2 regions of the Paenibacillus sp. FSL W7-1279 genome follow, and region 1 is predicted to be linked to the other one. Evidence: predicted binding sites of a transcription regulator. Region 1 holds the regulator's gene; the other holds the start of a gene.
What was found. Region 1 encodes NrdR, which represses ribonucleotide reductase genes. Its sites were predicted from a motif close to AACACNATATATNGTGTT; they were not measured.
Positions count from the first base shown of each region.

Region 1 (15,023 bases):
TGACCTGCTTGCCTTTTACTTTGATGGAGATCACTACATTCAGCATAGTCCGCATATTGCAGATGGCCTTTCAGGTCTTCACACTGCTTTGCAGGCTCTGAAGGAGAAAAATGTTGAGTTTCAATATACTTATGTCCATCAAGTTATCGGTCAAGGCGATTTTGTTCTTACAATGAGTGAAGGTCTGTTTGATGGTCAGCATACCGCTTTCTACGATTTGTTCCGCGTAGAGGATGAAAAGATCGCTGAGCATTGGGACGTAATCGAGGCCATCTTGCCGGCAGAAAAACGAAAAAATTCGAACAGTAGATTTTGAAGTTTGTGTAGCTGAATCGCAAGAAAGACATCGCCGAAATTTAAGTGCGGTGATGTCTTTCGATTTTACGAATGTACTTGAGTGATCATTTTTTTAATGAAATGGATACAGAAGCGTTGCTGCAGCAACGCTATTTTTGTTCATTGCCATGAAGTGACCGTGTGATGCAGCCATATTATATGGTGGTCCTTTCACAATGAACATTGCCGTTGATAATCAACCATATGTTCATTATAAAGAGACGAGGAGTAGTGGATCGTGAAAATGCTGACACAAAAAATGATGTGGCTGGGAATGGTGCTCGTCCTGATCGTATTGACCGTATTCGGGGTAGCGATGATGGGATCGGTGCTTGGATCGAAGCCAAAGGAGGTCCCGGTGGCCCTCGTTATCCTTGACCAGCCAGCGGAGCTGCCGACTGGAGGAACGTTTGCGATAGGGGAAATGATCCGGGAAAAGTTGCTGTCTAGCCCGGCAATGCCGTTCGTCTGGCATGTCGTGGATTCCGAGGAAAAGGCCCGGGAAGGACTGGATAAACGCGAATATTACGGAGCGATGGTGATTCCGGCGGATCTGAGCAGCGGTTTACTCTCGCTAGCAACGCACTCGCCGATTCACCCTAATGTGAGAATCATCTCCAATGAGGGTATGAACACCCAAGCCTCGATGGTCGTAAGACAGGCAATGGGGCAAGCGATGAACATGATCAACGGGGAACTGTTGCAGCAGCTGCTTGGGCAGATCGGACAGCAAACGGAGCAAATTTCGGTTGAGACGGCTAAAGCTTTAATGACACCGGTGAACGTTCAGGAGGAAGTCGTGCATCCACCGGGAGCGAATAATGCGGCGGGGAATGCGCCGGGTTTGTTGACCCAGATTATATGGATCGGCAGCATGGTGACCGGAGTCGTCTTGTTCCTGGCTAGCCAGAAGGCGGTCGCCGCGGGTTCAAGGAGATGGACAGTCAGCGCGCTGCAAGCTATCGGGGGGCTTGCGATCGTCGGCATAGCCTCGTGCTACACCATATGGATGGCTTCGTCGTGGTACGGTATGGAACTGGCGAACGCGGGGGAGACGTGGTTGTTCTTATGGTTGGCTGGATCGGCGTTCTTCTTGTTGCAATCTTCCTTGCTGAATTGGATCGGATTCCGGGCAATACCGCTTCTCGTACTGCTGATGTTCTTCTCCATGCCGCTGCTGAACATGGCTCCGGAGTTCTTGTCGCAGACGACGCGAGATTGGATCTATTCGTGGACGCCACTGCGATTCGCGGCAGGAGGGCTACGGGAAGTAATGTACTTCGGCGGACTGGACGCAGCTTACTCAAACGCCTTGATTTTGTGGGGCGTCGCCGGTGGATTTTTGGTCTTGCTGCTCACTTCCGTATTTAGGGCTAATCGAGCGACAGATGCCGCTCCTACTTCTGTTACAAGCAATTAAAATAAAGTAAGAACAATCAACGATGCGTTGTACTTCCTTTTTTACGCTCAATGTTATAATTAGATTGCGACCATTTCTGGGAAGTATTAAAAAGTTATAAAAAAAAGCAAAAACCCTTGATGATATACCATCAAGGGTTTTCTTATTATGGAGCCTAGGGGGATCGAACCCCTGACCTCATCGCTGCCAGCGATGCGCTCTCCCAGCTGAGCTAAGGCCCCGTAAGCGACTTCTATATCATATAAAAAATCAGCAGGCATGTCAACAGGTTTTTCACATTTTTTGATGACGTGCTGTATCCCTTTTACTTCTCTATATAATGTCACTTATCGATGATGAGGATGGGCTCCTTGAGAGCACCGGAAGAGCACCTGGATCACGCAGAACCCTGGCGCTCTTACAGCTCCTGACCGTCCGTATCCTTGGACAGCAGGCTTTTCAGTTCCTTCATAAACATATTGATATCCTTGAACTGCCGATACACGGACGCAAACCGGACGTACGCTACCTCATCGACCGGATACAGCCGTTCCATCAGAAGCTCCCCGATCTGGCGGCTCTCCACCTCTGCTGCTGCGGTATTGCGCAGTGCCTTCTCGACATCCGATACGATCATATCCAGCTGATCCACGGATACCGGACGCTTCTCGCATGCCCGGATCAAACCGCGGAGTACCTTCTCCCGGCTGAATTCTTCTCGGCTTCCATCCTTCTTCACAACAATCAGCGGCGTTTCCTCCACCATCTCAAAGGTTGTGAATCTCTTGCTGCACTGCTCGCATTCCCTGCGGCGGCGGATGGATTTATTCTCGTTGGCAGGCCTGGAATCCAGCACTTTCGTTCCGGCATAACTGCAATATGGACACTTCATAAAGTCATCTTCACTTCCTTTGTTTTCAGCGTATTTTAGCCTTAACGGCCCTAATGAAAAATTTACCAGCAAAACTTTTTTCTTTTATGTTATGAAAATGCGAAACCCGAGACATAATACTTTTACCAACCCAAGGAGGTGAACTTAACATGGCACAAAGCAACAACAACTCCAACAACCTGGTTGTTCCTCGCGCAAACGCTGCTCTTGAGCAATTGAAGTACGAGGTAGCTCAAGAACTTGGTATCTCCATTCCACAAGACGGATACCAAGGTAACATGACTTCCTACGAGAACGGTTCGATCGGGGGATACATCACAAAGCGTCTTGTAACCCTGGCCGAGCAACAATTGGCTGGTCAATTCTCCGGTCAATAATTGATTCTTCCTTAAAAAAGGAGTGTTGGACGGCTCGATGTAAGAGCCTGTCCAGCGCTCTTTTTTCGTTAAAAGCCGTCCTTATACACATCCGTATATTGATTATAATAATAAATCACGCGCTGTACATAGTGGCGGGTTTCCCCGATGGGAATACTCTTCACATTCTCGTAGGTTCCATCCCACATGCCCTTGTTGATCCAATTCTTGACGTTCCCGGGGCCTGCATTATAGGCGGCGATGGCGGCAATCGGGTTGCCGTCCATTTCCTTGTGCAGGTTCTGAATATACCAGGTGCCCAGCTGGATATTCGCATCCACTTCATTCTTTACGTTCAGCAGGTTTACCGATGGCAGCTTGGCCATTTCCATCGCCCAATTCGCCGTATCCGGCATCAGCTGCATAATGCCCAGGGCGCCTTTCTTGGACTCCTTACCCGGCTTGAAGTTCGTTTCCACACGAATGATGGATGCCACCAGGAACGGATCGACCTCATAGTAAGCGGCATGCTTCCGTATTTCATCTTTATAATGAATCGGATACAGCAAGGTCATCCAGTTCGAGCTCAGATACAGAAGCGCTACAAAAGAGACAAACAGCAGAAGCAGCACTCTTTTTTTACGGAGCCACTTCATAGACTAACCAACCTGCCCCACAGGTTGTCCACCTGCTGCTGTGTTTCGGCCAATGTTCCGCTGTTATCGATGAGGATATCCGCCAGACGCTTCTTCTCCTCGATATCCATCTGACTGTTTAAACGCGCTTCCGCCGCTTCCCTGTTAAGATCATCGCGTACCATCAGACGCTCAAGCTGCAGCTCTCGCGGTACATAAACAACAGCGATCTGGTCAAGATAAGAATAATACTCCTTGGCCTCAAGCAGCAGCGGAATATCCGCCACGACGAGCCGGTCGGGATACTGCCGCTCATACGCTTCCGTCCGTTCCCGGATTTCCTGCCGGATCGCCGGATGCGTGATCTCATTCAATACCGTTCTCTGCTCGGGATGATGGAAGATCACTTCCCCGAGTTTTTTTCGATTCAGCGTACCGTCCTCAAACAGGATCGCTTGTCCAAAATGTTCGGTCACTTTACCCAGCACCGGATGACCCGGGAGCATGACTTCCCGGGCGATGAGATCCGCATCGACGAGAAGTGCTCCCTTCATGGCCAACATGGAGGACACGGTGCTCTTGCCAGTTGCAATTCCTCCGGTTAAACCGATATTCATGACTTCACCTCATAACAGCTTCATTATACCCATGACGATTAACAAAAAAGCAGGCAAATAAGAGATAAAACGCATGCCGCCCTTGGATGCAAAACGTAAACCAACCCTCATGCCCAGCACCAGGAATATCCCGCTAAACAAGGAAACAACAGCCGCGGTACCTAACGGTGAGAAGCCCAGCATGGCGGCGCCAAGCCCTGCGCCGAACGCATCGAGCGATAACGCGATCCCGAGCCACATCGCCTCCCACGGGGAGATGCTGCCGGAGTCGTCCAGATCCGCCTTCGAGGGACTGCGGAGAATTTGAATGACAACCCCGGCCTTCGGAATCTCAAGAGAGAATACCGCCCGCTGAAGATGCACTTGACCTGCCGTGTTAACCTCACGTCTTGATTTCACTTGATGGTCAGATGCCTTCTTTTCCATAAGAGACTTCGAAATATCCTTACTGGAAACCGGCTGCACATCTGACTCGTTTTTTCTGCGAACTTGCTGATATAGAGACCATAAGCCCAGCAGAATCAAAATGGCGGCTCCGATCACAGACGCCACGGATGGGGATAAGAACCGCTGTAACAGCGCGCCCGCCTGCATGGAGGCGCCAAGCACCAAGCCGGAACATAGCGAGATGATCAATACAGACAGCAGCGGTATCCTTGTTTTGCGCAGACCGTATGTAACCCCCGCACCGAATCCGTCCAGGCTTAATGCCATGGCCAGCAGCGCAGACGAGAAAATATGACTGAGCACCCTTTTCCCTCCTCGTAAGCTCCACATCAAGCGGCTCATTCATGAAGAAGAGCAGCTCCATGCGCTCCACATATGTTCCACATTATATGTGTAGGGATAGGAATGGGTGCACGCCTATTGGATTACTTCTTAACCGGCTGACACTTCGGGCAGAAGTGGGTCCCCCGTCCGCCAACCACGATCTTATGAATCGGTCCACCGCATGTATGACACGGCTTGTCCTTCCGTCCGTAAATCTGATGACTATGCTGGAACATCCCCATTTCACCCTGTCCATTGACATAGGATTTAATGGAGGAACCACCCGCTTCTACGGCTTCGGACAGTGTATCCACAATGGCATGATACAATCGCTTGAGCTCGGCATCCTTCAGGCTGTTGGCGTTACGCTCCGGATGAATCTTGGCTCGAAACAATGCCTCATCGACATATATATTGCCGATGCCGACCACATATGCCTGATTCAGCAGCACCGCTTTAATCTTCGTTTTTTTGCTGCCGATGACTTCCTTGAAAGTTCCGAACGTAAACGTATCATCCAGCGGCTCATACCCCAGCTTGGCAAGAGGAGCATGCTGAAACTCTTCCCCCGTTGCAAAGAGATGCATCGTTCCGAATTGGCGTACGTCCTTATAACGCAGCTCCGTCCCGTCCGAGAAATGGAATATAACATGAGTGTGCTTCTCCACCGGCTCCTCGGCAGAGTACAACCCGTAACGCCCTTCCATCCGAAGATGCGAGACGAGCACCAGTCCGTCCAGCAATATCCTTAAAAATTTCCCGCGGCGCTCTACACCTTCCACGGTATGATCCTTCAACATAAACGCAAATGCCTCAATATCATCAGGACGCTGAATAATCCGCGGCAGATGTACGGATACATGATCTATATGCTTACCTTTAATCAATTGGTTAAGTGTTCGTTTCACCGTTTCTACTTCCGGCAATTCCGGCATAATGACTTCACCTCATCTCCCATTATACCGGAAGTTAGGACAGAGCGGGACCATGGTTTTGTGGAAAGGTATGGTGCATAATGCGCCCCTCTTCACGCCATGATCCCTATAAACGATTCTCTATCGGCTAACCATATTGTATAACTTTACTTCGCTTCGTACCAGTTCTCGCCATAGCTGACTTCCGATTTCAGCGGTACCGACAGCTTCAGCGCTTGACTCATCACTTCCGGCACCAATTCCTTCATGATCTCCAGCTCATCCTCCGGCACCTCGAACACCAATTCATCGTGCACCTGAAGCAGCATGCGGCTCTTCAATTGACGATCATGCAGCGCCTTGTCCATATGGACCATGGCCAGCTTGATAATGTCCGCCGCGGTTCCCTGAATCGGCGTATTCATTGCTGTCCGTTCGGCAAAAGACCGCAGGTTGAAGTTGCTGGCGTTAATCTCCGGCAGGTAGCGTCTGCGTTCAAGCAATGTCTTCACATAGCCGTCTTGTTTCGCCTGTTTGACGATCACGTCCATATAACGCCGGACGCCCTGGAACACCTCGAAATACTGGTCAATGAAGGCCGCGGCTTCCTTCCGGGTAATATTCAGGTTCTGGGACAAGCCATAGTCGCTGATTCCATACACGATGCCGAAGTTAACCGCCTTGGCGGATCGGCGCATATTGGAGTCCACCTCATCCACGCCGACTCCGAACACGTCCATTGCGGTCTTCGTGTGGATATCCATATCGTGGACGAAGGCTTCCTTCAGCCGTTCATCATCCGAGATATGCGCAAGCACGCGCAGCTCGATCTGGGAGTAGTCCGCCGCCAAAATGCTCCAGCCCGGCTCGGACGGAACGAAGACCTTGCGCAGCTTGCGGCCCTCCTCCAGACGGATCGGAATGTTCTGCAAATTCGGATATTGGCTGCTCAGACGGCCCGTCGCGGCAATCGTCTGACGATAGTACGTGTGCACTTTGCCCGTTTGTGACGAAATCTCCTTCAGAAGACCTTCCACATAAGTGGATTGCAGCTTGGCCAAGGTACGATACTTCAGAATCAAGCGGACAATATCGTGATAAGGCGCCAGCTTCTCGAGCACCTCGGCATCGGTGGAATAACCGGTTTTGGTCTTCTTGATGACCGGAAGCTCCAGCTTCACAAACAGAATCTCGCCCAGCTGTTTAGGCGAATTAAGATTGAATTCCGTTCCGGCGATCTCATATATCTCATGAACTAGCTTCTCGATCTGTCCTTCAAACTCGCGACCCAGCTCCTTCAAATCCTCCGCATTCACGGCAATTCCCTGCTTCTCCATATCGGCCAGAATGCGGGACAGCGGCATCTCCAGCTCATGGAACAGCGGCAGCATTTCATTGGCAGCCAGCTCCTTCTCCTGAACGGGAACCAGTTCGGATACAGCCAGGCATTTTCTGGCCATGTGCTCGCTGAGCTTCTCCATATCGGGAACCTTGTACTTTGCCCCTTTACCGAAAACATCCTCATCGGCTTGAAGATACGCAAGCCCGTATTTGGAGGCCAGACCGCTAAGACTTTGATTCGATTCGGTTGGGTCCAGCAGGTAGGCAGCCAGATGAACGTCAAATGCCGCGCCGGCAAAAGCAATGCCCTGCCAGTGGAGGGCCAGATCAATGCGGTGCAGATCATATCCGCGTTTAGGGATCCCGCTATCGGCAAGCCAAGCTCGAACAGGCTCGGCCTCTTCCGACTTCAGAACCTCAAACGGAATGAAGTACTGCCGTTCCTCCGTAGCGAGTGCGAGCCCGATCACCTCGGCATGATGGGGATTGTCCCCATGCGTCTCTACATGGAGTATAGTGACGTGGGCCAGGTTATCCGCAACCTCCTTAAGCCCCTTCGTGTCTACAAGGGTCACTTCAATCTTCGCTTCGGGCTTCGACTCAGCCGCATCCCCGCCCACTCCGCTTGTGCTCAGGTTTAACCGTTCAATGAGCGATTTAAACTCCAGCTTCGCCAGTGCGGGCCCTGCCGTCTCTTCATTCAAGCCTGTAAACGCCATGTCATCCAGCGACTGCTCCAGCGGAACTTCGCAAAAGATCGTAGCCAGCTTCTTGCTGAGTATGGCGGAATCCGCATGCTCTTCAATTTTCTCTTTCATCTTGCCTTTCAGCTCGTCGGTGCGTGACACCACGGCTTCAACGGATCCAAATTCATGAAGCAGCTTCAGAGCCGTCTTCTCACCCACTCCTGGAACGCCGGGGATGTTATCGGAAGCATCGCCCATCAGTCCCTTGAGGTCGATAATCTGATCAGGCGTCAGGTCATATCGCTCCTTAATCTGTTCCGGTCCGTAATACTCGATGTCGGTAACGCCCTTGCGGACCATGGCGATCGTGGTATGCTCCGAAGCCAGCTGCAGCATATCCTTATCCCCGGATACAACCATCACCTTCCGACCAGCTTCATCAGCCTGACGGGTAATGGTCCCGATAATGTCATCGGCCTCATAACCGCCGATTTCAAATTGGGAGACGCCAAGGCCTTTCAACAGCTCTTTCAGCAGCGGGAATTGTCCGGAGAGCTCGGGAGGCGTTTTCTGGCGGCCACCCTTGTAATCCTGAAAATCCGCATGCCGAAATGTTTCCTTGCCTGCATCGAATGCGACCATCATATGGGTCGGTTTGTGTTCCTCAATCAAGCGAAGCAGCATCGTCGTAAAGCCGTAAACCGCATTCGTCTGCTGTCCGCTGGCATTGGTCAGCGGCGGCATCGCGAAGAATGCCCGGTAAATGATATTATTTCCATCAATTAAAATCAGCTTGTCCATAGAACACCTCGCACCAATATTACTTCCTTTCCACATGATAACATAGGTTACCGCCAATTCCGAACAATCCGTTCGATTAACGGTGAATTCCTAAGAATACGCAAAATATCCCCACAAAGTGGAGCCTGCGCTTCGATGCTTATTCCAAATACTTTGCGGGGGCCCCCAATATATAAATGCGATTAAAGAATTGCTTCCGCTTCGCTGGAGCTTTCTAAATTCTCGCAAAAAAACGCCAGCTTTCGCCAGCGTTTGACTTATCATTATGCTATTGATTGAGGTCGGGACGATGACCCGTTACGAGGTACACCGTGCTCTCGCCAATGTTGGTTGCATGGTCGGCGATCCGTTCGATGTAACGTCCCACCATGATCAGCAGCATCGCCTGATTGGCCGAATCCGGATCGGAGGTCAGATGCGCATACAGGTCCTGCAAAATCACGCTGTACAAATGATCGATCTGATCATCGTCCTGGGCCATTTTATAGGCAAGATCCGTATTTTCCGTCAGATAGGATTCGATCGATTCCGAAACCATCGCGCGCACCAAATCCGACATCCGCGGAAGATCCACCAGTGGCTTGATCAGCTTCTGGCCTTGCAGACGGATCGTCACTTTAGCGACATCCCGCGCCAAGTCACCCATACGCTCCAAATCGCTTGCAATCCGGAAAGCCACTAAAATCCGGCGCAAATCCTTTGCCACAGGCTGCTGGGTCACGATCAGACGGGAGCCGATGTCCATGATTTGCTCTTCCATGTTGTTTAACTGCACATCGTTCTTGATAACCGCCTGCGCTTTCTCCGCATCCAAGGTCTGAAGGGACTCCACGCTGTTTGCCAGTGCCTCCTCCATATGCTTGCCCATATCCTGCAGCAAACTTCTCAGCTCATCAAGCTGCTGATCAAACTCAATTCTCCGGATCATGTGTGATGCTCCTCCTATCTACTTTTAAGAAAGATCATAGTCGTGATAATGGCTTAACCGAACCGGCCCGAGATATAATCCTCGGTACGTGCATCCGACGGCGTCGAGAACAGCGTATCGGTGTTTGCAGATTCAACCACTTCGCCATTCAGGAAAAATACGGTCTGCCCGGATACGCGTGCTGCCTGATGCATGTTGTGCGTAACCATGACGATGGTGTATTTGCTCTTCAGCTCCTGCACCAGCTCTTCGATTTTCAAAGTCGAGATCGGGTCCAGCGCGGAAGTTGCTTCGTCCATCAGCAGGATATCCGGCTGTACGGCAAGTGCCCGGGCAATGCATAGGCGCTGCTGTTGGCCGCCAGACAAGCTCAGCGCGGACCGCTTGAGATAATCCTTGACTTCATCCCACAGCACGGCTTGTTTCAAGCTCTGTTCCACGATTTGGTCCAGCTCCGCTTTATTGCGGATACCGTGGAGTCGCGGCCCGTACGCGATGTTGTCATAAATCGATTTAGGAAACGGATTCGGCTGCTGGAATACCATCCCTACCTGCTTGCGCAAGGCTTCAACGTGGACTTCCTCGCTGTAGATTTCGGTTCCTCCGATTTGCACGCTGCCTTCAATCCGAGTGGAAGGAATCATGTCATTCATGCGATTCAGCGTGCGCAGCAGCGTAGACTTACCGCAGCCCGACGGTCCGATGAACGCCGTCACCGTTTTCTCCGGAATGTCCAGATCCACGTTTTTAAGCGCATGGTACGTGTCGTAGTAAAGATTTAATTTCTTAATCTGTATGATGGATTCCATATCTTATTCATGTCTCCTTTTTCACGATTAGATCTGCTTTATGCGTCTCTTAGATGTTCTTCGAATACTTGTTCCGGATCCACACGGCTGCAATGTTCATGATGAACAGCATGATGAGCAACAGAATAATACCCGAAGCCGCCAGCTCGTGGAAAGCCTCACTTGGTCTTGATACCCAGTTAAAGATCTGGATCGGCATGACAGTAAACGAATCGAGCAGATTTTCCGGCAAGAAGGCCACGTACGTTAAAGCACCGATCATGATCAGCGGTGCGGTTTCGCCGATCGCACGAGACAAGGCCAGGATAACCCCGGTCATAATTCCAGGAATCGCTGATGGCAGCACGGCGCTGGACACCGTTTGCCATTTCGTTGCGCCCAACGCATAAGAAGCATCGCGCCGGTTCTTAGGCACGGCGCGAAGCGCCTCCTGAGCGGCAACGATAATAATTGGCAGCACCAGCAGCGTCATCGTTAATACCCCGGACAACAGGCTGCGGCCAAGATTCATGCCGCGCACGAAAATCGCCAGTCCCAGGATACCGTATATAATAGAAGGAACCCCTGCAAGCGTACTGATATTCAGCTGGATCAGCCGAACCCAGCGGCTGCGGCCCGCATACTCTTCAAGAAAGATTGCCGCGCCCACGCCTAATACAAAAGACAGCGGGGCCATGAGCAGGAGCAGATAAATCGTGCCGACAATCGGCGATTTCAGGCCTGCTTTATCCGCGATACGTGACGGAAAGTTCGTGAACAGATCGGGTGAGAGTCTGTGAACGCCATCCATCACGATCGTAACAATCAAAGCCATCAAGGCTAGAATACCGATACTGGTACAAGCCAGGAATATCATATGCAGCGTTTGGTCACCCAGACGTCTCCGGTTGATTCCTTTGCTATCCCCCAGATTCAATTGTTTCATCTAGTATTCCTCCCTGAAGCGGCGAGCGACCCACTGCGCCAATATATTAAGCAAGAAGGTGATGACAAACAAGGTCAGACCTACCGCAAAAATCGTGCCGTATTCAATCGTTCCTCGCGGAACGTCTCCCATGCTTACCTGAACAATATAAGAAGTCATCGTCTGAATGCTTTCCAGCGGATTCAGTGTCAGCTGCGGCGTAGCACCTGCAGCCACCGTAACGATCATCGTCTCGCCAATCGCGCGCGAGAATGCCAATACGAAGGACGATACAACCCCCGATAAAGCGGCAGGCAGTACAATTTTCAGGGCAACCTCAAATCGGGTAGCACCCAGCGCGTATGCTCCGTGACGAAGGCTCTTAGGCACCGCACGCATCGCGTCTTCACTTAAAGACGAGATCATCGGCAGGACCATGATGCCGACCACGAGACCCGCACTAAGCGCATTGAATATCCCCATGTCGGGAAAAATCTTTTGAAGGAATGGCGTTACCGTTTCAAGCGCAAAATATCCGTAAACAATCGTTGGTACACCAGCCAACACTTCAAGCACTGGCTTTACAACCCCCCGAACCCGGGCAGGAGCGTATTCATTGAGATAAATAGCGCATGCCAAGCCGATAGGCACTGCGAAAATGATCGCAATGCCTGTAATCAGCAATGTGCCGCCCAGCAGGGGCAGCACGCCGAATTCTTTTGGAGGGAGAATTGGACTCCATGTCGTTCCAGTCAAGAAGGACCATACCGGCACTTCTTTGAAGAAGATCACGGATTCCTGTAGAAGCGTATATACAATACCGATGGTGGTAAAGACCGAAAGCATGGCACACAAGCCGAGCAGGATTGGAACGATTTTGTCTGAGAGGCGTGTTTTGCTTCGACGGAATGTCATGCTTTTAGTGTTTGCCGCCACGGGTGAAGTTTTGTTCATTCTCCTCTTCCCTTTCTATGGGTTGCCCGAAGGATTCCCTTCGGGCATGAAGTCCTTAATTATTTTGCCAACTTGTCTTTTTCTTCTTGATATTGTTCATCTTGAAGCGGTACGAAACCAACTTCGCCAGCAAGACTAGCGGCATTATCAAGGTAGAAGTTCATGAATGCATTCACTTCCGGACGCTCAAGCTCCTTATCGTTTACATAGAGCAGCAGCGGACGGGACAATGGAGCATAACTGTTATCCTTGATCGTTTCCATGCTTGGAGCTACTGTAGCCGTACCATTATCGATCGGAACCAGCTTCAATTTGTCTTGGTTCTCTTCATAGAAGGAGAATCCGAAGTATCCGATGGAGTTCTTGTCGCCAGCAACCCCTTGTACGACTGCATTTGTATCGGCACTGAACGTGATTTGGCTATCGTTTCTGCTTGCTTGAGCTTCACCGTTAATCGCTTCTGTGAAGTAGTCGAATGTTCCGTGGTCTGTACCAGGAGAGTAAATTTTGATTTCCTCTGCCGGCCATCCTTCGCGAACGTCAGCCCATGTTTTTACAGTGCTGTTCGGCTCGTAAATTTTCTTCAGCTCATCTACCGTTAATTTATCTACGAATTCATTGCTCGGGTTAACAACAACGGATAGTCCGTCATAAGCTACCAGAACCTCATGATAGGTAATGCCCTTGGATTTTGCTTCTTCAGCTTCACTGTCTTTAATTGGACGGGATGCATTGGAAATTGGAATCTCTCCATTATTGAAGCGTTTGAAACCGCCACCTGTTCCGCCTGTTCCAATCGGAATGCGGACATCCGGGTTCGCTGCGCCGAACTCTTCAGCGATGGCTTCAGTTAATGGATGCAATGTACTGGAACCGTCAATTTCAATCGTTCCCGACAAAGCTGTTGTTGTGCTTCCTTCATTTTGCTGTGCTGAACCGTTGTCTGTATTTTCTCCTGAAGCACCGCCGGAAGTTGTTCCTCCGCCGCATGCCGCCAAAAGCGTGCTCAGCATTAACACCAGTACGAGAATACCTGCTGGTTTACGACCCCTTCTTTTAAACAAACGAATCCACTCCTTCAAAATGGTTGTTGTCTCTACTTCCTACTTACAATATTGATATTAATCCCGGAATGTAATAGCAGTTTCTGAGAAATGTAAACGCAGTGTAAAATATTTTAATCATAGTAGAGTTATAGTTTCGACCTATCTTCCATGATCGAAGCTTCATCGGTGTTCATTCCGGCAAGCTCATCCTTCACCCGCTTCACACGCTTCACGGTTTCCTCGGCCAGTTGATAAACCTGATTACCGGACTTCTGAACCTCTTGAACGGCATTGTCCATTTCATTAAACATTTGGGCACCTTCCGTTACATACCCCTCGCAGGATTGGATTTCCTTCAGCGACGATACAGCCCCCTTGGCTGTATCTGCTGCCAGCCCCTGGATTTGCTCGAGCAGCTGCGATATATCCCCTGACAGCTTACGCGTTTGTTTTGCTAGCGATTGTACCTCTGCCGCAACCACTTGAAATCCACGCCCATGCTCTCCGGCATGCGCTGCTTCAATCGAGGCATTCATGGCCAGCAGACTGCTTTGGTTCGCAAGCTCGGTAATCATGCCGGTGATGGAAAATATGCGGCTGGCATCGGCTGCGAGCTCGGAGGCCTGGCCTTCACGCTTCGTCATATCCTCTACAAGACCAAGGTACGAGGTTCGGACAAGATCCAGTTTCTCCTTCCCGGTTTGTGACCACTCCCTCATCCGTATACATTCCGAGTTTGTTCTCGCTGCTGCCGTTCGGACCTCGGTTAAAGAGGATTGAATGTTCCGGGTATGCCGGTAGCTTTCCTGCAGGATCAGTTCCCGCTTCTCTTCCGCTTCCGCTTGGAGCATACTGGACAGGCTCATCAGATCCCTGACGGTAAGCACGCCTAGCAGTCGTCCTTCATCCGTGATCAGGACACAATCATAAAATTTGGAATCCGGGCGCTGCAGGGACAATTCCAGCAACGTTCCGACCTTCTCGAATATATCGACACGCGTCGGTTGATGGTCCGCAAACTGGTAGGCGGGCTTGGAATAATACAGGTCCACGGCAAACCTGCCCATCATTCGCTGGTAAAACACATCCCGCATAATCAGTCCTGCTGGTGTATCTGCCTCATCGCAATAAATAACACACGGGATACGATGATCCTTCGCAAACACATTCAGCACATCGAGGCAGGATTCAGATTTTGTTATAACAGGGACCCTTCTTATGTATTGCCGATATAATGCGCCTGCTTCAGGCTCGTTTGCTGCATGTCCATCAAGTACCGGCTCTACCTCCACCTTCATTCTCTCTGTCTGATTCGGTATGGTTTGAAGCAGTGTCATGCGCCTTCACCCCTTCTTCATCTGGTCCTTTAGACGCATCTTACCGGACAAGTATTATGGGAATATACTCGAATGATTAAGGGAGTGTAAACTGCGGAAGGATAATGGCGCGGAAATGAGACATTAGACATGTCAGGATCTGACCAAAGGCCCAAAAAAAAGACTCCTCATCATTTCAAACGGAATGATGGGAGCCTTTTTTCGGATTCACTACAAGTTTATAACCAACCCCGCGAATGGAGTCAATGTGTACAGATTCAGGATCAAGCTCAAGCTTCTTGCGCAGGGAACTCACAT
Region 1 covers NZ_CP150215.1:5,783,070-5,798,092, forward strand. Annotated here, with positions in the region: gene MKY82_RS26045 (nuclear transport factor 2 family protein) at 1-316, shown strand, start outside; gene MKY82_RS26050 (ABC transporter permease) at 575-1,756, shown strand; tRNA gene MKY82_RS26055 (tRNA-Ala) at 1,905-1,977, opposite strand; gene nrdR (transcriptional regulator NrdR) at 2,154-2,627, opposite strand; gene MKY82_RS26065 (alpha/beta-type small acid-soluble spore protein) at 2,777-3,004, shown strand; gene MKY82_RS26070 (lytic transglycosylase domain-containing protein) at 3,073-3,639, opposite strand; gene coaE (dephospho-CoA kinase) at 3,636-4,235, opposite strand; gene ytaF (sporulation membrane protein YtaF) at 4,245-4,985, opposite strand; gene mutM (DNA-formamidopyrimidine glycosylase) at 5,108-5,941, opposite strand; gene polA (DNA polymerase I) at 6,088-8,748, opposite strand; gene phoU (phosphate signaling complex protein PhoU) at 9,017-9,676, opposite strand; gene pstB (phosphate ABC transporter ATP-binding protein PstB) at 9,730-10,485, opposite strand; gene pstA (phosphate ABC transporter permease PstA) at 10,535-11,410, opposite strand; gene pstC (phosphate ABC transporter permease subunit PstC) at 11,411-12,343, opposite strand; gene MKY82_RS26115 (PstS family phosphate ABC transporter substrate-binding protein) at 12,403-13,407, opposite strand; gene MKY82_RS26120 (methyl-accepting chemotaxis protein) at 13,536-14,726, opposite strand; gene MKY82_RS26125 (response regulator transcription factor) at 14,902-15,023, opposite strand, start outside.

Region 2 (15,023 bases), 3.6 Mb from region 1:
CCAGGCGGCTCTTCCCCGGAAAATTTGCGTCTGGATTCCCATATATTGCAGTTTGTTGCAGCAGCGGACAAGGCAGGCAAACCAATTGCCTCGATATGCCACGGGCCGCAAATTCTGGCAAGTGCCGACCTGCTGAAGGGACGCACGATCACTTCCTATCCTCCGCTTCAGGATGATATGGTGAATGCCGGCGCTAACTTTAAGGATGAGGAAGTCGTCGTGGATCGTAACTTGATTACGTCCCGGACGCCGAAAGACGAGCCGGCCTTTGTGCGTGAGCTGTTAAAGGCACTGTAAGAAGAAAGCAGCTGCATGCTGTATGGTTGTCCATGTTATACCGGTCTTTCAAACACTTGGGTTGAAAAAAAGGAGGAATGGACATGTCTAGACAAATTCAAGCTTATTTCAGAACGGAAGACGACGCTGAAGGCGCAAGGACGAGGCTGTTAACGTACAACACGGAGCAGCTGGAGGTGGGACAGCTTCAGGATTCGGTTCGAGGCGGAGGCAACATCCTCGTGCCGCTGGTGCCGTGGGGTAATTCCGGCACGGGTGGAGCGACTGCTGGGGCTACAACGATGGGAGCACCCGGCGGAGTCGTGGGGGCTCCCGGGGTCATCGTGGGCTCCCGTGACGCCAATGACAGCCGCGATATAGCGCAAGATCGGCCGCACGGCGATGACACACTGGGCGACACGTGGCGCGAAGCAGACGTAACGGACCGGGACTATGATGATCTGAGATATACGCTGTCCGTTAAGGTAAGGGACGAGGATTACGATCAGATCGTACATGATTTGCGGGCGAATAACGCTTATGTGGAGCGATTTGACTAATTAGCAAAGAAGCTAGCAGCGCGTTATTTCCCTTTTAGAAGATGGAAGATCATCATTCCCGGGGAGCTTACCTGGGAACGCAAAAGGGCTGTTCCGCTGATGGAGCAGCCTTTTTTGGTTATAATATTAAAAGCGCTTTCTTGCTTGTAACATAACTGTAATGTTTGTTCAATGTTTCTTTAATATTCCCTGTTTATAATAACAGCATGACCCCCTTTTTTATATAATATATGTTTTGGACCTACAACGTGGTTTGTAGGTTTTTTTCTTTTTTCGGGCAATTTCAACAAAGTTTCTTGACTTTAGTGTGGTAGTTCATTAGAATCTAAAAATATAATGTTTTGGGTATACTATATTTATCAATAACAGATTTCATGACGGGAACAAGTACTCCATCCCCACAAGACCAGAGAAGAATCCCTTGGCTGTAAGGATTCGCTTGATGAGTGGACGAATGACCTCCCCGAGAACAGACGGCGAAGCAAGCACCGGTTAACCGGTGGGATAGACAGTAGCCGAACTGCGCGGCCGGGCGTTATACGGATGAAGCGGATGATTGAACGCACTGATTAAAGGTGTGTCAACGCCGGAATGTGGGTGGTACCACGGGTGATTATATAACGATCTCTCGTCCCTGTTGTCTTAGGACAGCGGGGCGGGAGATTTTTTAGTTTTCACGGCTTATTGCGAAATGACTCCCCAGGAGTTTTTCCATAGTTAGTTCTAAGTTAGTTTCAAGAAGTGAACCAGATCAAGGCAATGGACATGTTCCAAGGGTGAAGATGTCATAGGACGTGGAGGGATGAAGATGGCAAACGAGAAGTTCGAGAAACCGACAGGCACGCAGGACATCCTGCCAGGTGCCGTCGAGAAATGGCAGTTTATCGAGGAGAAGGCACGCGATTTGTGCCGAAGATACAACTACCGCGAAATTCGCACACCGATCTTTGAGCAGACCGAGTTGTTCGAACGCGGGGTGGGCGAAACCACCGACATCGTAGAGAAGGAAATGTATACGTTCAAGGATAAAGGGGATCGCAGCATGACCCTACGTCCGGAAGGAACGGCAGGCGTCGTGCGGGCATATGTGCAAAACAAGCTGTATGGAGAGCCTGACGTCACGAAGCTGTATTACATGGGTCCCATGTTCCGCTACGAGCGTCCACAGGCGGGACGTTACCGTCAATTCCATCAGTTCGGCGTCGAGGTGTTCGGGACGGCAGATCCGGCTATCGATGCCGAGGTGATTGCGCTGGGATACAGCTTCTACAAGGAGCTTGGGCTGAACGGGGTAAAAGCAGAGATTAACTCTGTAGGGACGCCTGAGGTACGGGCGGCTTACCGCAGTGCGCTGCTAGCTTTCCTGGAACCGATGAAAGAGAACCTATGCTCGGATTGCCAGTCGCGCATGGAACGCAACCCGCTGCGCGTGTTGGACTGCAAGAAGGACCAAGGGAAGTTCGATGATGCGCCTTCGATTCTGGACAGCCTGGACGAGGAATGCAGCACGCACTTTGAGAAAGTGAAAGGGTACCTGGATGCGATGGGCATCGAGTATGAAATCAATCCAAGACTGGTTCGGGGATTGGACTATTATACGCATACCGCATTTGAATTCAAGGCCCAGGGCATCGGCGCGATTGATACGGTAGGCGGCGGAGGGCGGTTCAACGGACTGGTCGATCAGATCGGCGGACCGGATCAGCCTGGCATCGGGTTCGGGATTGGTCTTGAGCGAATCCAATTGATTCTGGAACACCAAGGGGTTAATCTGTCGGCAGCCAAGCCGCTGGATGTCTATCTGGTGGCGCTGGGTGAAGCTGCTGAGCAGGAAGTGGCCAAATTGATCTACGAACTGCGAAGCAAGGGCGTAGCTGCCGAACGTGATTACCTTGGCCGGAAAATGAAAGCCCAGATGAAGTCCGCCGACCGTTTGCAAGCTCGTTATACCGCCATTTTGGGTGAAGATGAACTGGCGCGCGGAGAGATTGCACTGAAGTCGATGGAGACCGGCGAGCAGCGTACGGTTAGATTGGACGCTCTGGTTCAAGAATTGGTTTAATCGTCGTATGAAGCGACTTAATTATAGTAAAGGGGAATGATAAACGATGAAAAGGACGCATCAATGCGGTCATCTGACAACCGCGAACATTGGAGAAACTGTAACACTGAACGGCTGGGTACAAACCCGCCGCGACTTGGGCGGCGTGCTGTTCATTGATCTTCGCGATCGGAGCGGCATCATGCAAATCGTATTTAACCCGGATTTCTCAGGCGAAGCTTTGGCTGTTGCCGATAAGGTCCGCAGCGAATTCGTAGTGGCCGTATCCGGTAAAGTCGTAAAGCGTGATCCAGAAACGTTCAACCCGAATTTGCCTACTGGCGAAATCGAAGTTCAAGTGACAAGCATTGAAGTGCTGAATGCAGCCAAAACGCCTCCGTTCTTTATCGAAGACGGCGTGGAAGTGGATGAGCAGCTTCGTTTGAAGTATCGCTATCTGGACCTTCGTCGTCCAGAGATGCAAAAAACGCTGATGCTGCGCTCCAAAGCGTCGAAAGTATTCCGCGACTTCCTCGATGACGAGGGCTTCGTGGACGTGGAGACGCCAATTCTGACCAAGAGCTCCCCGGAAGGCGCACGCGACTATCTCGTACCGAGCCGCGTACACGCAGGTGAATTCTTTGCGCTTCCGCAATCTCCACAAATTTATAAGCAGCTCCTTATGGTGAGCGGGCTTGAACGTTACTACCAAATTGCACGCTGCTTCCGTGACGAAGACTTGCGGGCTGACCGTCAGCCCGAATTTACCCAGGTCGACATCGAGACGTCCTTCATGGAGCGCGACGACCTGCTGAACATGATGGAGCAGCTGATGGTGAAGCTGTTCAAGGAAACCATCGGCGTTGAGCTTGCAACACCATTCCAGCGTATCAGTTATGCTGATGCGATGGGTAAATACGGCTCCGACAAGCCGGATCTCCGCTTCGGTATGGAATTGATCGAAATGAACGATATCGTTGCAAGCAGCGGCGTCAAAGTATTCTCTTCCGTCATTGAAAAAGGCGGCGAAGTCAAGTGTTTGAACGCTAAAGGCTGCGGGACTTGGACACGTAAGGAAATTGATGATCTGGGGCCATATGCAGCCCGTTACGGAGCGAAGGGTCTTGCTTGGATTCAAGTGAAAGAAGGCGAGTTCAAGGGGCCGATCGTGAAATTCTTCAGCGAGCAGGAAATTGAAGCGGTAAGGGAACGCACAGGAGCCGAAGACGGCGACTTGCTGCTGTTCTCCGCAGACAATAAAAAAGTGGTTGCCGACGTGCTTGGCGCGCTCCGCTTGAAAATCGGACGTCAGCTTGGCCTGATCAACGACAACGAGTACAAGTTTGCTTGGGTGCTGGACTTCCCGCTGTTCAGCTATGATGAAGAGGCGAAGCGTTATGTGGCCGAGCATCATCCGTTCACCCGTCCAAAAGACGAAGATCTGGAATTGATGGATACGGATCCGCTTGCCGTGCGCGCGGAAGCTTACGACATCGTTCTGAATGGATATGAAGTAGGCGGCGGTTCCATGCGGATATTCAAACGCGAGATCCAAGAGAAAATGTTTGCGGCTCTTGGTATGTCACCGGAAGTGGCGCACGACAAATTCGGTTATCTTATGGACGCCTTTGAATACGGTACTCCTCCACACGGCGGAATCGCCTTCGGGTTGGACCGTTTGGTGATGCTGCTTGCCGGACGCACGAACCTGCGTGAAACGATTGCGTTCCCGAAAACGGCAAGCGCAACGGATCTGTTGATGGACGCTCCTTCCCAGGTGGACGGAGGACAGCTGGAGCAGCTGCATATCAAACTCGCCAAGAAGCCGGGCGACGAGAAATAAGTCCGTTGTTCTTGATAAAGGAGGTTGCTTGAATTATGCTGCACCAATTTTCCCGTACGGAATTAGCCATTGGTCCTGAGGGCCTTGAAGTGATGAAGAACAGCACGGTAGCCGTGCTGGGTATCGGCGGCGTGGGGGGCATTGCGGTGGAAGCCCTCGCCCGTTCCGGGGTAGGCCGTATCATTCTGATCGACAAAGACGTGGTGGATATCACCAACATCAATCGGCAGATCCATGCCTTAACGACCACGGTAGGTCAGAAGAAAGCAGACCTGATGGTTGAACGTGTCAAATTGATCAATCCGGAATGTGAAGCGATCGCCCTGAACATGTTCTACACCGAAGAGACGTATGAAGAGTTGTTTAAATTCGATCTGGATTATGTGATTGATGCGTCGGATACGATTATTTATAAAGTACATCTGATCAAGGAATGCCTGCGGCGCGGTATTCCGATCATCTCCAGCATGGGGGCAGCCAACAAAATGGACCCCACGAAGTTCCAGGTAGCTGACATCTCCAAAACGTCCATGGATCCGATTGCCCGTATTGTACGCACCAAGCTGCGCAAAGACGGCATCAAGAGAGGGGTCAAGGTTGTTTTCTCACTAGAGGAGCCGATGAAGCCCCGCCAGGACGTTACGGAGAAGATTGTACCCGAGAATGCTCCTGAAATCCGGAAAGCGAAGCAGCCTCCGGCAAGCAATGCATTCGTTCCGCCTGTGGCCGGACTGATTATGGTGAGCGTAACGGTGAAAGAACTGCTTGAAAAAGGCGGCGTTTCGTTGTAACGAGGCATCCGGACAAAATTAAACTCGGCTCGAGAAAACGATAGATAAACGGAAGGCATGGAGTAAGAACAGCCTTTCGGCAAAGTTGAGCGTGGTTAACCAGACGCAGCGTCAAAGGACGCTGCGTTTTTTGCTGCCGTGGACGAAAGCGATCAGGACAACAAACCCAAACAATAAAATTCCTGTGACAGAGCTTTGCTAGTATATCCGGGCCAGTTGTGCTACAATGAAACTCCTTTTTGTGTCACGGCCCTTAAAGCCAGACTTCGATGCGAAAAAAATATGTTTCTTAGGAGGTAACTGAAAGTGTCAGAATCTTTTCAAAGTGCCTATCAAGAAGAAGAGTCAAGACTAAACGAGGTTATCGTTGAAATTGACCGTCAGCTTGAACGTTTGCGCGGCATTCCGGTATACACGGGCCATGATTTTACGGAGCAGGTGCTCGAAGCAGGACGGGAAGAGAAACGGCAGGCCCTCGCCAAAAGTTTGCCGGAGCCTTACTTCGGGAGGCTGGATTTTCAGGAGAGCGGAACGGGAGCGAAGAAACCGCTCTACATCGGGAAGATTGGCTTCGATAAGGAAGATGCCGGGGATCACCCGATGGTGATTGATTGGCGAGCTCCGGTCGCGAGTCTTTTTTATTCGTTTACCGGCGGTACCGACCCGGCTTTGTTCGAAGCACCCGAAGGAATCATCGAGGGGCTAGTCTATTTAAAACGCAACGTCGTGATCCGAAAGCAAATTTTGGAACGGGTATCGGATACGTACAATCGGGAAAGCGGCGGACCTGCCGTATCCGATGAGTTTTTGGTTTACCGTCTCGGGGAGAACAAGGATAACCGGCTGCGGGATATCGTATCCACGATTCAGGCCGAGCAGGACAAAATCATCCGGGCTGCCAAAAATACCGCACTTATCATCCAAGGGGTGGCGGGAAGCGGAAAAACGACGGTGGCGCTGCATCGGCTGGCATATTTGCTCTATCAGTACAAGGAGCAGGTAACCGCGGAGAAAATGATCATATTCGCACCCAACCTGATGTTTCTGGATTACATATCCGACGTGCTGCCTGAGCTCGGAGTCGGCGATATACAGCAGCGCACATTTGGCGATTGGGCAGCGGAGCTGCTCGATATTCAGCTCGCTTCGGATGATCATGCACAGACGCTTCATCGATGGTTCGAGACAGAGCCAGGTCAGGGTACCCCGGATATTGACGATAATGTCAGCGGGCGCTACAAAGGCTCATTGAGACTGATGGAGATCATCCGGCGCTGCGTGGAGTCCATCGAAACGGAGGCTCTTCCGGACGGGGACTTCTCTCCATGGGATGGGGCTGTACTGAAACAGGAGACGATCGCGGAATGGTTCTACCAGGAATATAAACCGTACCCGCTGGCCAAGCGGAAGGAACGGCTGCTGGCCAGGCTGCACCGCTGGGTCGAGATGGAGCTGAAGAAATCGCCATCAGCGGCCGTGATGAAAGAACGGAAGAAAAAAGCGGCTCAACGAGAAAAGGCTTATGGGAACCGATGGCCGAAATTTGAGCCGGTCTCATTATATAAACAATTGTTTGGGGCGGTTAAGGCAACCGGATCGTGGTTTGAAGAGCTATCCGCTCTGATTCCGTCCGAGGTGCTCGCCGCAACGCGTAAAGATCTGAAGAAAAACGTGGTCCGCGAAGAGGATTTGCCTGCCTTGCTGTATTTCCACTGTTTATTGAATGATATTACCGGAGAGCAGCGTTTTGACCATATCGTTATTGATGAGGCTCAGGATTTCTCGCCATTTCAGGTGGCTGTGCTGGACCTGTTCGTCAGAGGACATTCCTTCACCATATTAGGTGATTTGTCGCAGGGCATTCATGCCTATCGCGGCGTTCATGCGTGGGAAGAGATGAGCTCCCTGTTTAAGGAAGAGGAAACAGCCTATTTTGCCTTGACGCGCAGTTATCGCTCCACGATGGAGATCATCGAATTTGCGAACGGTATTTTGGAGAAGGGTGTCAGCAGTGATCTGCTTGCCGTTCCGGTATTCCGGAGCGGCGATACCGTTCGCCTGATTCCTTATGATTCGCCGAAATCCCGAACGAGAGATTTGGAACGGGCGATGGAGGCACTCATCGCTAAGGAATATCGGACGGTCGCTATACTCACTCGAACCTTGCGAGAAGCGCAAGAGCTGCATGAGCAATTCATTACTGCGTGGCCGATGCTGAATCTGATCGATGGCAGCAAAGGAACGTATCAGGGCGGTTATTCCGTGCTTCCTGTTTATTTGTCCAAGGGGCTTGAGTTCGATGCGGTGGTGGTGGCGGATGCAGATCGGGCGCATTACGCGGAAAAAGCATGGGATGCCAAGCTGATGTATGTGGGATGTACGCGGGCACTGCATGAGCTGTGGCTGCTGCATAATGAGCCGCTGCCAACGTATATCAGGACGGAGACTTCAGAAATTACTGCCAGCGGCTGGCCCGTGGAGTAAGGTGAGATTGTGTTACTAACGTTGTAATGCAGTGTGAAATGGAAAGATAGGAAGATGTCCCGTGGGGTGGCACATGTCTGCATGTGCTTTCTCTGCGGGACTTTTTTGTTCTGCTTTTTGCTTAACCAAGCATTTGGTAGGAAGAGCCCAGATTCTCGATATACCGGATTAAGGTCCAAACGGCGAGGATGAAAAGTGCAGCTGCCAAGATGATGAAGAGGGTCATTTTTCGCATAGGTTTTCGTTTCATTTCAAGAACCTCCCTTCGAGCTTTGGATGGTCTAGCGAGATTTCGTCTACCTCACTTCGGATACCCTGTATAATTTCTATATTATGTAACGCTCCGGAACGATAAAAGTTCGTTACCATGTTAAACGGGCGCGAATATCGATGGATTTCCGAATCACTAAAATGGATGTCATAGGGTTGCTACAGGCATGGCGAAACTGAATATGGTATGATAGAGTGTGACGGATTTGATTGAAACCGGCTTATCGTTACATTGATATCAGACAAGGAAGTGTAGCAATGGATTTATTCAGTATCGGGCGTGAAGGGGACCGGGATTCCCGGCTGCTGGCCGATCGGATGCGCCCTTCGTCGCTGGATGAATATATAGGACAAGAACATATTATCGGTCCGGGCAAACTGCTCAGACGGGCCATAGAGGCAGACCAGGTCTCTTCCATTTTATTGTACGGCCCGCCGGGATGCGGCAAAACGACGCTTGCGCATATTATCTCACAGCAAACGAAGGGGTACTTCGTTCGGCTGAATGCGGTGGAGGCCTCGGTTAAGGACGTCAGGGAGGTCATTGAGCAAGCCCAGAGCAACCGCAGTTTGTACGGCACCAAAACGATCCTGTTTCTGGATGAGGTCCACCGCTTTAACAGCTCAAGACAGGACGCGCTGCTGCCTGCCGTGGAGAACGGCACGATTATATTTATCGGCGCGACGACGGAGAACCCCTTTCATTACGTAAATGGGGCCTTGATGAGCCGTTCAACCTTGTTCCAGCTTGAGCCGCTGAATAAGAACCATTCCTTGATCGCGATGCAGCGCGCGCTATCCGATCCGGATAAAGGTCTTGGATTCATGGAGCTTCAGGCAGATGAGGAAGCATTGGAGCATATTGCAACGATGGCGAACGGCGACATCCGGCGTGCATTGAATGCGCTTGAGCTCGCTGCGATGACGACCCCGCCTGATGCAGGCGGCACGGTCCATATTACGCTGGATGTGGCCGAGGAATCGATCCGCAAGCCGCTCGTCAAGGCGGACGAGTCCACGCAGTATGACGTGCTGTCCGCCTTTCATAAAAGCATTCGGGGTTCCAGCGATGCGGCATTGTTCTGGTTCCTGTATGCGGTCGAAAAGCTGGGGATGGACCCGATGGTGTTCATCCGCCGCTTGATTGCTGCCAGCAGCGAGGATATCGGGCTGGCTAATCCGCAAGCGATGGTGCAGGCTGTAAGCGCACTGGACGCTTACCGGAATAACGGCTGGCCGGAAGCCAAGCTTAATATCGCCCAGGCTATCCTGTTTGCGGTGGAAAGTCCAAAATCCGATGGCGTTGTGACCGCCATATCACGGGCGATGTCCGCCATGGATGAAGTAAAGTCGGCGGAGGTCCCGCTTCATTTGCGTGATGCGCATTATTCGGGGGCGGTAAAGCTGGGGCATGTCGGCTATAAGTACCCCCATGATTATCCGGGTCATTACGTGAAGCAGGAATATTTGCCGAAGGAGCTTTCCCGCCGGGTGTTCTATCAGGCGACCGAGCAGGGGAACGAAGCCAAGATCGCTCACAACCAGCGATTACGACGCGAAGAATAAGGTCTTACTGCGATAACGGGATCTACGGCTGCTAGTATAGTTAAATGGAGGAAACGAATGATGAAAACAGGGAAACAACGGTTTGTCATCCTGCTGCTGTCCGTCGGTCTTATGCTGAGCGGCTGTTCGGGGAAAAGCGCCCAGGAACAGGTCGAAAGTGGACAAGCAACCGAGGCAGCGCATGAGCATGGACATCAGACGCAGCTGTCCAACGGGGATATCCAGGAGGCGACGGCTTCGATTGATGAGCTGCCTGCCTTTTTGAAGAGCCAGACCAGCGAGCTCCAAACGATCTATGCCTTGTCCGCGCAGGTCAGTGATGTCCTGAAATACATTCCTTGTTACTGCGGCTGTGGGGACAGTGCCGGTCATGAGAGCAACCTGAATTGTTTTATTGATGAGATCCAGGAGAACGGCACCGTGGTGTGGGATGATCATGGCACCCGCTGCGGGGTATGCCTGGACATTGCCGTGGAATCAGCTAAAATGAGCAGCGAGGGCAAAAGCCTGACGGATATTCGGACCGCAATCGACGAGAAATACAGCACAGGTTATGCTAAGCCGACACCAACCCCGCTGCCGCCTGCCGAAAGTTAATTCTACTGTGGTTAAACAAGAAGGTACCCGATGTGATCAATGGTCACTCGAGTGCCTTTTTTCTGTTGGGATTCATGTCCTTTAAGGACGTTATCAGGATTGGCTCATATGCTTCATAGGATCAGCAGACGTGATCTATCTCACAGCATCAAACTATATATGGATGTAAATTGATTAAACGAAACTATATATAGTGTATAAATGATCTGAGAAGAAGGAGTTGATTCGTTTCATGAAAGTCATGAAGAGAGACGGATGCCTGGTGAATTTTGAGATAAGCCGGATTGTGAAGGCAGTGGATAAAGCTTTTATAGCTGTTGAGGGGGTGTCCCGCAAGGAGGCTTCCCTGCAGCTTGGCGAGGAGGTTGCCCGCGTCACCGCGGGGATGGAGCAGGTGAGTGTGGAGGAAATTCAAGATATCGTCGTTGAACAATTGGAAAGCACAGGTTATGCAGCGACAGCGGCAGCTTATCAACATTACAGGGAGGCCCGTGATCTGGAGCGGATGCGGCGGGGAGAACTCTACAAGATCAGCAGGGATGTGATTGGGGTAACGAATCTGGATCTGCTGCGGGAGAATGCGAATCTGAACGGGGAATCCTTCAGTGGAAAAATGAGTCGGATCGGCTCTGAGTATGCCAAATGGATGGCAAGCAAATTTATCCTGCCCGGAGAGCTCATGAGAGCGGTCAGGGATGGTTATGTGTACGTGCACGACCTGGACCAGTATGCACTCGGTACGACGAACTGTATTTTCATCCCGTTTGACCGTCTATTGGCCAAAGGGTTCAATACCGGTAACGGATCGGTCAGGCCGCCGCAGAGCATCATGACCGCGATGGCGCTGGTGGCCATCATATTTCAATCTCAGCAGAACAGTCAATTCGGCGGCGTGTCCGGAAATAAAATCGATTGGGATCTGGCCCCGTATGTCGGCAAATCGTTTCGCCGGCATTTTCGGAAAGGGCTTGCCTACTTCGGAGAGGCGGAGCAGGGCAAGCATAGACCCAATGTACAAGTTCTTCCCGATAACGAATTATACATAGACAACAAGCAGTTGAAGGACTCTTATACGCGAATATATCATTACGCATATAACGAAACGGTGAATGAAGTAAAACAGGCCGCGGAATCCCTGATCCATAATTTAAACACGATGAGCAGCCGGGCCGGTGGACAGATCCCTTTTACATCGCTGAACTATGGCATGTGCACGTCAACGGAAGGAAGGCTGGTGTCCCATGCTCTATTGGATGCCACGATGAGAGGACTCGGCGGGGGAGAGACGCCGATATTTCCGCAGCATATTTTCCAGTGCAAGCAAGGGGTTAACCAGGCGGAAGGGGAGCCCAATTACGATCTGTTCCTGAAAGCCGTTGAGTGCTCAAGCCGCAGGCTCTACCCGAACTTTGTCAACGTGGATGCGTCGTTTAATCTGGTCTACTATAAGCCGGACGAGCCAGACACGATTATTGCCACCATGGGCTGCAGGACACGGACGATTTCAGACCGGTTCGGGCGAAACCGCCTAAGCGGAAAAGGCAACTTGTCCTTCAATACGATCAATCTGGTTCGTCTCGGCATCGAGCATGGCATCATCGAAGGCAAGCGGGATATGCCCGACCTGAGTCTCTTCTACGAGCAGCTGGATCAGTATATGACGATTGCGGTAGAGGGTTTGATTCACCGCTACGAGCTGCAGGCGGACCAACCGGCCAAAGCGTCCGATTTTATGATGCGGGAAGGCGTGTGGGAAGGCGGCGAAGACCTGGCCCCGGAGGACAAGGTACGCGAACTGATTAAGCACGGCACTCTGGCACTTGGATTCATTGGGCTTGCAGAATGCCTGAAGGCGTTGACCGGACTGCATCACGGAGAGGATGAGAACAGCCGCAGGCTGGGAATCGAAATCATCCGACATATGCGTCAATTCTGCGATGCGGTCAGTGAAAAATACAATCTGAACATTACGTTGTTTGCCACGCCGGCAGAAGGGCTGTCCGGAAAATTCACGAAGCTGGACCGGCAAACCTTCGGTGTGATCGAGGGTGTGACAGACCGTGAGTACTATACGAACTCGTTTCATGTTCCGGTGTACTATCCGATGGCCGCGTACCGCAAAATCCGTTCCGAAGCTCCTTTCCATGAGCTGTGTAATGCAGGAGCGATTTCATATGTGGAGCTCGACGGCAATGCCCGGCAGAATACGGCTGCTTTTCGGGACATCGTGCAGTTTGCCCTGATGCAGAACATTGGATATTTCTCCGTAAACCATCCTGTCGACCGTTGTCCGGCATGCAACTACGAAGGGATCATCGGAAGCTCTTGCCCAGGATGCGGCGCTACAGAAGACAATGGGAACTTCCAGCGGCTGCGGAGGGTGACGGGATACCTAACGGGCAATTATACGGAGCGCTTCAATTCGGCCAAGCAGGCTGAGGTCAGGGATCGGGTGAAGCATCTGTGAATGTGTGCGGATATATCCCCGAGAGCATTAATGAAGGCCCAGGACTTCGGGCAGTTCTATTCGTGAGCGGCTGCCGTCATGGCTGCGCCGGATGCTTTAATACGGATTCCTGGGACTTTGAAGCGGGGGAGCCGTTTACAGAAGAATTGTCCGCGTCCATACTGCAGGATATCGTCGACAACCCTTTGCTGGATGGCGTGACCTTATGCGGTGGAGACCCGTTCTTCTCGCCGGAGGAATGCGCGGCGTTTGTAAGCAAGCTCAGGACCCTCTGTCCCGGGAAAAGCATATGGGCCTACACGGGCTTCACCTTTGAAGCGCTGATGAGGCAGCCGAAGCTGCGCGAATTGGCAAAACAGTGCGACGTTATCGTGGATGGCAAATTCCAGTTGGAGCTAAGGGATGTCTCGCTTCCCTTCCGAGGCAGCTCGAATCAGCGTTTCATTGACGTATCCGCCAGCCTGGAACGCGGAGAAACGGTAGAATATGTTCTTCGCTAACATGTAAAAAAAAGCACACACTTTACGGAATCTTCCGTGTGAAGTGTGTGCTCTTTCGTTTAAGCCAGCGGATTAATAAGGAACTTTATCCGCCGTTTCGATCGTTCCGCCGCCAAGGCATTCGTCCCCTTGGTAGAAGACAACGGCTTGGCCCGGCGTGATTGCTTTTTGCGGCTTCGCAAACGCGACATGAACGGTTCCGTCTTCGCGCGGCGTTATCGTTACTTCCTGGTCCGGCTGACGGTAGCGGAATTTCGCGGTGCAGGTGTAGGCGTCTTTGGGCATAGCGTCTTGTCCTGCAATCCAGTTCATTCCGGAGGCAACGAGTCCGGTTGAATACAAACACGGATGATCGCCTTGAACAACGTACAAAATATTGTTAGTCAAATCCTTGTCGGCAACAAACCAAGGCTCTCCGGAGCCTGAGCCGCCAATGCCGAGACCTTGGCGTTGTCCCAGCGTGTAGTACATCAGGCCATCATGGCGGCCTTTCACCTCACCGGTGACAATGTCCACCATATCGCCGGATTGGGCGGGGAGGTATTGTCCAAGAAATTCTTTGAAATTCCGTTCGCCGATGAAACAAACGCCGGTGCTGTCTTTTTTCTTGGCTGTATACAGTCCGGCTTCTTCGGCGAGTCGGCGAACTTCCGGTTTCGGCAGATGCCCGATCGGGAACATCGCCTTGGAGAGCTGCTCTTGGCTCAGCGCATTGAGGAAGTAGGTTTGATCCTTGTTGCTGTCGACGCCGCGCAGCAGCCGGTACTGTCCGTCTTCTTCGATGACGCGGGCGTAATGGCCGGTAGCGACATAGTCGGCTCCCAGATCCATGGCCTTGTTCAGAAATTCGCCGAATTTGATTTCACGGTTGCACATGACATCGGGGTTCGGCGTTCTCCCAGCTTTATATTCATCGAGGAAATAGGTAAATACTTTATCGAAGTATTCCTTCTCGAAATTGACGGTATAGTAGGGAATGTCGAGCTGCTCGCACACGCGGCGCACGTCTTCAGCGTCCGCTTCAGCTGTGCAGTAGCCAAGCTCATCGGTATCATCCCAGTTTTTCATAAAGATGCCGATCACTTCATAGCCCTGCTGTTTGAGCAGGAGCGCTGTTACGGAGGAGTCGACTCCTCCCGACATGCCGACAACGATACGAGTGTTATGTTTTTCTTTTGACATCGTTATCACCATTTTCATATTGAATTGTGCCCATGGAGGTATTTTAACATATTGGAACAAGGTTCACACGTTTCATTTTGTCCACTCAGGGTGAACATTTTTCAATCTTTCCAGCTGGAATATTACCCATTGAGGTCCAGGATATGTTACCATAAGCTGAGGGTAATGATCGGAATACGGAGAAAAATACAGGATAAGCTGGTTCACACGTAGATTACGCCGTATTTATCGCTCACCCGCCACCTACAACTCATTACAGTATGGACATAATATACAATTACCGAAAGAGGTGTCACCTTTGAAGATATCAACAAAAGGAAGATACGGATTAACCATTATGATGGAGCTGGCCGCTAGGTTTGGTGAAGGGCCGACTTCGCTGAAGAGCATTGCCGAGAAGAACCAGCTGTCGGAACATTATCTTGAGCAGCTGATCGCACCGCTGC
Region 2 covers NZ_CP150215.1:1,927,905-1,942,927, forward strand. Annotated here, with positions in the region: gene MKY82_RS08250 (type 1 glutamine amidotransferase domain-containing protein) at 1-297, shown strand, start outside; gene MKY82_RS08255 (hypothetical protein) at 381-836, shown strand; gene hisS (histidine--tRNA ligase) at 1,645-2,898, shown strand; gene aspS (aspartate--tRNA ligase) at 2,945-4,720, shown strand; gene MKY82_RS08270 (tRNA threonylcarbamoyladenosine dehydratase) at 4,756-5,511, shown strand; gene MKY82_RS08275 (UvrD-helicase domain-containing protein) at 5,818-7,995, shown strand; gene MKY82_RS08280 (hypothetical protein) at 8,117-8,245, opposite strand; gene MKY82_RS08285 (replication-associated recombination protein A) at 8,524-9,831, shown strand; gene MKY82_RS08290 (PCYCGC motif-containing (lipo)protein) at 9,889-10,428, shown strand; gene MKY82_RS08295 (anaerobic ribonucleoside triphosphate reductase) at 10,661-12,895, shown strand; gene nrdG (anaerobic ribonucleoside-triphosphate reductase activating protein) at 12,892-13,395, shown strand; gene mnmA (tRNA 2-thiouridine(34) synthase MnmA) at 13,468-14,577, opposite strand; gene MKY82_RS08310 (Rrf2 family transcriptional regulator) at 14,876-15,023, shown strand, end outside.
Region 2: MKY82_RS08295 (anaerobic ribonucleoside triphosphate reductase) is a predicted target of NrdR. The motif match lies at 10,609-10,626, and genes of this name have one in related genera.